Regions from separate parts of the Streptomyces sp. WMMB 714 genome, predicted to be linked through region 1. Evidence: riboswitches for the same ligand, from Rfam matches in the RefSeq annotation. Region 1 holds a riboswitch; the other holds the start of a gene.
What was found. Region 1 has a riboswitch for cobalamin ahead of H181DRAFT_RS03630 (ribonucleoside-diphosphate reductase subunit alpha). Riboswitches for the same ligand answer to the same signal wherever they lie in the genome.

Region 1 (3,819 bases):
AGTTGGAGCGGCCGGCCTGTTCGGTCGGATAGAAGTTGATGTCGACAACGCGGTCGAGGAAGGTCACGGCCGTGCGGACGGTGGCGTCCAGGCGCTCCCAGTCCACCGTCCAGGCGGTCCCACCGTCCGCGCCCCCGGGGGTGAGGTGCGCGGCGAGGTTGACGGAACCCAGGTTGCACACGGCCGTCTCGGAGTCGTCGGTGACCTCCAGGATCTCGGTGCAGAGGTTCGAGGAGTGGACGATGCCGCCCGGCTCGGCCGTCTGGTTCGCGGTCCGGTTCGCGGTGTCCTTGAACGTCATCCAGCCGTTGCCGGTCTGCGCGAGGGTGCGCATCATCCGCGCGTACAGCTGCCGGGCGGGCACCTGCCGCACGAAGCGCTCCTCCGCCTCCGCCTTCCGGTACGCGGCCTCGAACTCCTCGCCCCACAGGTCCACGAGTTCGGGCGTCTCCGAGGGGGAGAAGAGCGACCACTGACCGTCCGCCTCGACCCGCCGCATGAACTCGTCGGGGATCCAGTGGGCGAGGTTGAGGTTGTGGGTGCGGCGGGCTTCCTCGCCGGTGTTGTCGCGCAGTTCGAGGAACTCCTCGATGTCGGCGTGCCAGGTCTCGAGGTAGACGCAGGCGGCGCCCTTGCGCCGGCCGCCCTGGTTGACGGCGGCGACGGAGGCGTCGAGGGTCCGCAGGAAGGGGACGATGCCGCCGGAGTGCCCGTTCGTCCCCCGGATGAGCGAACCGCGTGCGCGGATACGGGAGTAGGAGAGGCCGATGCCCCCGGCGTGCTTCGAGAGGCGGGCCACCTCCTGATAGCGCTGGTAGATCGAGTCGAGCTCGTCCAGCGGCGAGTCCAGCAGGTAGCAGGACGACATCTGGGCGTGCCTGGTGCCCGAGTTGAAGAGCGTGGGGGAGGAGGGGAGGTAGGCCAGCGAACTGGTCAGCCGATACAGCTCCGCCACCTCGTCGACGGCCTCCTCCGACTCGTCGGCGGCCAGTCCGCACGCCACGCGCAGGAAGAAGTGCTGGGCCGTCTCGATCACTTGACGGTTCGTGGGGTGGCGCAGCAGGTAGCGCGAGTACACCGTTCGCAGGCCGAAGTAACCGAACCGGTCGTCCGCGCCGTCCGCCGCGGCCCGTTCGGCCAGCGTGTCCAGCCGGTCGGCGTGGGCCCGTACGAACGCGGCCGTGCGGTCGGCGATCAGGCCCTCCCGGTGGCCGGTGGCGACGGACGCGGAGAAGGACACGCAGCCCTGCGACGCGGCCTCCTCCCGCACGGCCAGGGTCAGCAGCCGGGAGGCGAGCCGCGAGTACGCGGGTTCCTCGCCGATGAGGCCCGCGGCCTCCTCCATCGCCAGCCCGCGCAACTCGGCCTGGCTGCCGCCCTTCTGGCGTCCCCGCAGCGCGGCGGAGGCGATCCGCTCCGGGTCCGTGCCGGGCAGATCCGCGGTGAGGTGGGTGAGGGTGCGCAACAGCGCGGTTTCCGGTGTGTGCGGACGTTCGGGACCGGCGGTGCCGGCCGAGGTGTCCGGGCCGGCGGGTGCGATGGTCACGGGACGGGCTCTCCCTCGCTCGGTGGTACGACGAGGATCTCGAGGGAGGTGCGCGGCAGGCGCGTGCGGGCGTCACGCCGTCGGCTGAGGGCGCGCCACGCAGCGTCCACCGGCCCATCCCTCGGGACCCGGACGTCTTCGAAGCAGCCGGACAGGCATTCGGACTCGCGAGTGCTGCCCGACAGCCCGAGGGCAGGGGCAGCACATCGCACACCGTTGCGGGACAGTTCCGGACTTGCACCGGATTCCCCTGTGCGGCAGCGGGGACGAGCATACATGTTGTGGCGCGCTTCGCGAGCAGGCCCTATATCTAGTACCCGACAGGGGGTTGGTCTGAGGTTCGGTCTCGCCTCACAGGTCCAGGGCGAACGTGATCAGGCGCAGACCGGGGTACAGCTCCGGATGCGGTTCCCAGTCCCTCTCGGGAGTGCGGACGAACCCCAGCCGCCCGTAGAGACGGTGCGCTGCGTGCATCGCCGGGTGGCTGGAGAGGACGAGGCGTTCCAGGCGGCCGGCGCGCGCCCTGTCGACGCAGCCCCGCACCATGGCCTCGCCGATGCCGCGGTTGCGGCCCTCGGGGCGTACGGCCAGCATCCGGAACTCGCCCTCTCCCGGCCGCGCGATCTCCGCGTACTCGCCGCCGTGGCCCGCGTAGGTCACGGTGCCCAGCAGCGCTCCGGAGCCGCCGTCGACGGCTACCAGGACCTCCGCGTGGGCGGAGCGGTGCCGGACGTCGCGCAGGACGGACAGGTACGCGTCCGTCTCGCCGGAATCGAGCAGGTCGTCCCGGAGATACGCCTGCGCTGTGAGTTCACCGACCTCTTCCACCTCGTGGTCGAGTACGGCTCTGATCGTGATGTCCATGTGACGAGCATGCCGCAGCCCGCCGGCGATTGCCGCCGGCGGGCTGCTGTCCCGACGTGGTCAGCGGTGCCCGGAGGCTCAGGGCGCCGCCGTCGGGGCGGGCAACTCCTCCTTGACGCCCGGGTCTCCGGCGTCCGCCGTGTAGTCGGAGGGCTGCGTCTCGTCGACGCCGTCGGGCGCCTTCGCCGCCCGCAGCACGAGGGTCAGGACGACGGTCACCACCGCGTTCAGCACGAAGGCGGTCAGGCCGATGTAGCCCATCTGCCCGATGCCCGGGATGATCTCGTTGGAGCCGCCGAAGTGCTTCTGGACGGGGGACGAGACGTTGTACGCCGTCACCGTTCCGTAGATCATGCCGACGGCCCAGCCGGCGAGCAGAGCCCAGCGGTGGAACCAGCGGGTGAAGAGACCGCCCACCAGCGCGGGGAACGTCTGGAGTATCCAGATGCCCCCGAGAAGCTGGAAGTTGATCGCCACCGTCTTGTCCATGCCCAGGACGAAGACCAGCGCACCGACCTTCACCAGGAGCGAGACCACCTTCGAGACGGACGTCTCCTGCGCGGGTGTCGCGTCGGGCCTGATGAAGTCCTTGTAGATGTTCCGGGTGAAGAGGTTCGCCGCCGCGATGGACATGATCGCCGCCGGTACGAGCGCGCCGATGCCGATGGCCGCGAAGGCGACCCCCGCGAACCAGTCCGGGAACATGTTCTCGAAGAGCTGGGGGATAGCGAGCTGCCCGTTCTTCAGCTTGATCCCGGCGGCGATCGCCATGAATCCGAGCAGCGCCAGCAGGCCGAGCATCAGCGAGTACAGCGGCAGGATCGTGGTGTTCCTGCGGATCACGTTGCGGCTGCCGCTGGAGAGCGTCGCCGTGATCGAGTGGGGATACATGAACAGCGCCAGCGCGGAGCCGAACGCCAGGGTGGCGTAGGCCCACTGGTTGTTGGGGCCGCTGAACAGTTCGCCCTTCGGCTTGCCTGTCGCCGGGTTGGTCTGCGACAGCGCCTCGCCGGCCTTGGCGAAGATGTCGTCGAAGCCCCCGAGCTTGATGGGGATGTAGATGATCGCCACCGCGATGACGATGTAGATGAGCGTGTCCTTGACGAACGCGATCAGCGCGGGAGCGCGCAGCCCCGATGAGTAGGTGTAGGCCGCCAGCACGCCGAAGGCGATCAGCAGCGGCAGGTCCTTGAGGAACCAGTGCGTCGACTCGCTGCCGCCGACGCCCATCACGTCCAGGACGGCCTGGATGCCCACCAGTTGCAGCGCGATGTACGGCATCGTGGCGAGGATGCCGGTGACCGCGACGGCGAGCGAGAGCCCCTTGGAGCCGAACCGTCCGCGCACGAAGTCGGAGGTCGTCACGTAGCCGTGGCGGTGCGAGACCGACCAGAGCCGCGGCAGGAACG
Region 2 (3,819 bases), on a different contig from region 1:
CCTCGCCCGGCCTGGACAGGTCCGCTGCTTCACCGGTTCGTGCGGTCGGTGATGTGCTCGAACAGCCCTGCATGGATACGTGTGCTTACGCCCTTGGCCCACGGCTCATCCACCTCGTCGACATCGAGGGCAGCCGCATTGTTGAGAAGCATGCCGAAGGCAAGGAACGACTTCACCGTCACCGGGTCGAGACCAGCGGTACCGGCAACGGTGTCCCACATGTGGGCGACTCGTGTCCGCACCAGATCACGGACCTCGCCGTCACCGCAGGCGGCGAACCCTTGCAGCTGCAGCAAGAGGCTGGTGCGATCGGCCAGCGACTCGTAGTACTGAGCTCCCATCAGCTCCAGCGCGCTGAGACCTCCGGTGCCCTCGGCGGCTTGGGCCATGCCGTCGCTGAACCGGTCGAAGGCCGCGCCGACCAGCTCCAGGAACAGCGCCTTCTTGGTCCCGAACATCCGGAACACGTAGGCCTGCGTGATGCCCGCCTCCCGCGCGATCGCCTCGATCGATGCACCGTGAAGTCCGTGATCCGCGAACTCGCCGGCGGCGATCCCCAGCACCTGGGATCGCCGTTCGGGTCCACTCATACGCGCAGCCATGGCGGTTAAGTTACTCCTTACTAACTACTGACTTGTATTGTGGCGCAGTGGGCGATGACACCTGGGCCGGTCTGGCCGACCAGTTTGCGGACGGGGCTTACGCCTCGGTGAAGGGGCGCGTGCGCACCTACGTGATGCACCAACAGCTGATGGAGCACTTGCCGCCGCCCCCGGCACCTGTGCTCGACGTCGGCGGCGGCGCGGGCCATCAGTCGTTTCCGCTGGCCCGAGCCGGTTACGACGTGACGTTGCTCGACCCGTCGCCCGCGATGCTGGACAAGGCCCGGCAGCGGCTCGCGCGGATGCCAGGTGAGACCCGGCGACGGGTAACGCTCCTGGAGGCCGACGGCGAGCACGCCGACGCGGCAGTGGACGAACGACGCTTCGCCGCGGTGTTGTGCCACGGCGTGCTCGGGTACCAGGAGCGGCCCGAGCCGATCGTCACCCAGCTGTGCCGATGCGCCGCTGAGGGTGGCCTCGTCTCGATCATGACCGGCAACGCCAAGGCGATGGCGGTCCGCCCGGCCCTGGAACAGCGGTGGGACGACGCTCTGGCATCTTTCGACGCCCGGGCCGAGGTCGGAGTGCTGGGGGTGCCGACCCGAGCTGACACGGTCGAGGAACTCTCCCGACTCGTACGGAGCCGCGGCGTGGAGCCACTGCGCTGGTACGGCGTATGGCTGTTCGCCGACTGGCTCGACTTCAGCGGAGCCGGCATGGACCCGAGCGATTCGGAGAAGTTGGCGGCGGCCGCCGCAGTCGAACTCGAAGCCGGCCGACGAGATCCCTACCGGCAACTCAGTCGCGTCTTCCATCTCGTCGGACGCAAAGGACCGAGCTGACGGGACAACAGCAGTCGGACACTGGAGTCCGCCGGCGCATTGACCGCATCGGCTCCCCTCCTCTCATCGGCCGACCGCCCGCCACCCGGCCTGAAATCGCCGTCTGGCGGGAGCAGTTCGTCTGCCCGTACGATGCAGTTGCGTCCGTGTGTGAACGGACACCGACAACTCAATGCGTACGCGCTCGGGGAAAGCCGGTGGGATTCCGGCACTGACCTGCAACCGTGAGCGGCTGAGCATCTTCTGCCGCGAGTCGGATCACCTGGCGTGCTGCGTGCACAGCTTCTCACTGTCATGGTCTGCAGCGTGGAGCCCTCCTGAGCCGTTCCGGGGCCCCTGCCGCATTCGTCACCGACGCACGAATGCAGGTACGGGGCTTTTTTGCGGGACAGCCCGGGCAGGGGGCCTTGGTGCGGCCTGCCCGGAAGGACTCTCCCGCTCATGGCCCGCGTCAGACCCGTCAGACCCGGGGCCGCGAAGACCGCGGCCCTCGCCGCAACGGCTGCCGTCCTCCTCGGCACGTCGCCGGGGCTCACTCCGTCGGCGTCCGCCGCCGCCTCCCGGACTGACGATGTCCGGGCAGCCAAGGGGAGTTCGGGCTACTGCAAGAACAGCGACGGCGTCACAGTCGTCGTCGACTTCCAGGACCTCGGTGGAGGCACCGTCGTCCGCTGCGCCCACGGGAGTCAGTCCACCGGCCTGGCGGCCCTCAAGAACGCCGGCTTCAAGATCACCGGAACCAACCGTTGGGGCGAGGCCTTCGTCTGCCGCATCGAGGGCAAGCCGGGAGCGGACAGCGAACCCTGCATCGACACCCCTCCCACCTCTGCCTACTGGTCCTACTGGCACGCGTCCGACGGAGGCAGCTGGAAGTACAGCGACTCGGGGGTGACGAACCGGACTCCGCCGAAGGGAAGTTTCGAGGGGTGGTCCTTCTCCACGGACGAGTCGCAGTCGACCAGCCCCCCGCCGGGTCTCGCTCCGCGGCGGCCCGGCGGGGGCGGGGACTCGGGCGGCGGAGGTGACTCCGGGGGTGGATCCTCGAGTTCGGGCGGGAACGGTTCGGGCACGTCGGGCGGCTCGTCCGCCGGCGCCGGGAAGGACGGTTCCGGCGAGGCCCAGGACAAGAAGGACGAGAAGAAGCCCGAGGACGGCTCCAAGGACAAGAAGAAGGACGAGAAGTCCCCCGAGCCGTCCAAGTCGAAGGACACCGCCGCCGGTTCGGACGCTTCCGCGGCCGGGCCCGACGGCGAAGAGGACACGGCCGACGACGGCCTGAACACCGCGGACCCCGCCCGGGACGGCGGCGTGCCGACCGGGACCGTGGCCTCCGTCGGCGCCGTCGTACTGGTCGCGGCGGCGGCCGGCGCCACGGCCTGGCGCAGACGCCGCACGGCCCGGGCGGAACGGGCCGGCTGAGCAGACATGTCGTCGTCCCGCGTCACCGCAGACCTCACCGCCCGCTTCCGGATACCGCGCGCACTGCACCCGGGAGCGTGGTGGCTGTGGTCCCTCGGCATGGCCACCGCCGCCAGCCGCACCACGAACCCGCTGCTGCTCCTGCTCACCGTCGCCGTCTGCGGATACGTGGTGACCAGGCGCCGAGGCGATGCGCCCTGGGCGCTGGCCTTCCGGATGTATCTCCTTCTGGGCGCCTTCGTCGTCGTCATGCGCGTGGTCTTCCGCATCGTCTTCGGCGGCGGCCAGGGAGAGACCGTCCTCTTCACCCTTCCGCAGATCCCGCTGCCCGAATGGACCGCCGGAATACGGCTGTTCGGGCCGGTGGCCGCCGAGCAGCTGCTGAGCGGCCTGTACGACGGGCTGCGGCTGGCCACCATGCTGGTCTGTGTCGGTGCGGCGAACGCCCTGGCCAACCCGAAGCGGATGCTCAAGGCACTGCCGGGCGCGCTGTACGAGATCGGGACCTCGGTCGTCGTCGCGCTCAGCGTCGCACCGCAGTTGGTGGAGAGCGTTCAGCGCATCCGGCGGGCCCGGCGGCTGCGCGGTGGCGCCCAGCGCGGCATGCGGGCGCTGCGCGGCATCCTCATCCCCGTCCTGGAGGACGCCCTGACGCGTTCGCTCGCGCTGGCGGCGGCGATGGCCTCCCACGGTTACGGCCGCACGGGACGTACGGCACCCGCGGCGCGTCTGGTCACCGGATTCCTCGTCCTCACCGGCCTGTTGGGGGTGTGCGTCGGCCTGTACGGCGTCATGGACTCCTCGGTGCCCGCGTATCTGGGGGCGCCCGCGCTGCTGGCCGGACTGGCAGTGGCAACGGCGGGGCTGCTGCTGGGCGGCAGGCGGGTGCGGCGCAGCCGCTACCGGCCCGACCGCTGGCGCACGGCGGAGCTGCTGACGGTGGCGGCAGGTATCAC

Region 2: linked by a shared signal. The riboswitch ahead of H181DRAFT_RS16900 (hypothetical protein) and the one ahead of H181DRAFT_RS03630 (ribonucleoside-diphosphate reductase subunit alpha) in region 1 are both predicted to bind cobalamin.

What each region holds. Positions count from the first base shown of each region.
Region 1 is NZ_FMHJ01000002.1:202,274-206,092, reverse strand. Features, by position in the region: gene H181DRAFT_RS03630 (ribonucleoside-diphosphate reductase subunit alpha) at 1-1,468, opposite strand, end outside; cobalamin riboswitch at 1,679-1,839, opposite strand; gene H181DRAFT_RS03625 (GNAT family N-acetyltransferase) at 1,898-2,410, opposite strand; gene mctP (monocarboxylate uptake permease MctP) at 2,489-3,819, opposite strand, start outside.
Region 2 is NZ_FMHJ01000008.1:232,035-235,853, forward strand. Features, by position in the region: gene H181DRAFT_RS16890 (TetR/AcrR family transcriptional regulator) at 30-602, opposite strand; gene H181DRAFT_RS16895 (class I SAM-dependent methyltransferase) at 650-1,444, shown strand; cobalamin riboswitch at 1,609-1,729, shown strand; gene H181DRAFT_RS16900 (hypothetical protein) at 1,886-2,863, shown strand; gene H181DRAFT_RS16905 (CbiQ family ECF transporter T component) at 2,870-3,819, shown strand, end outside.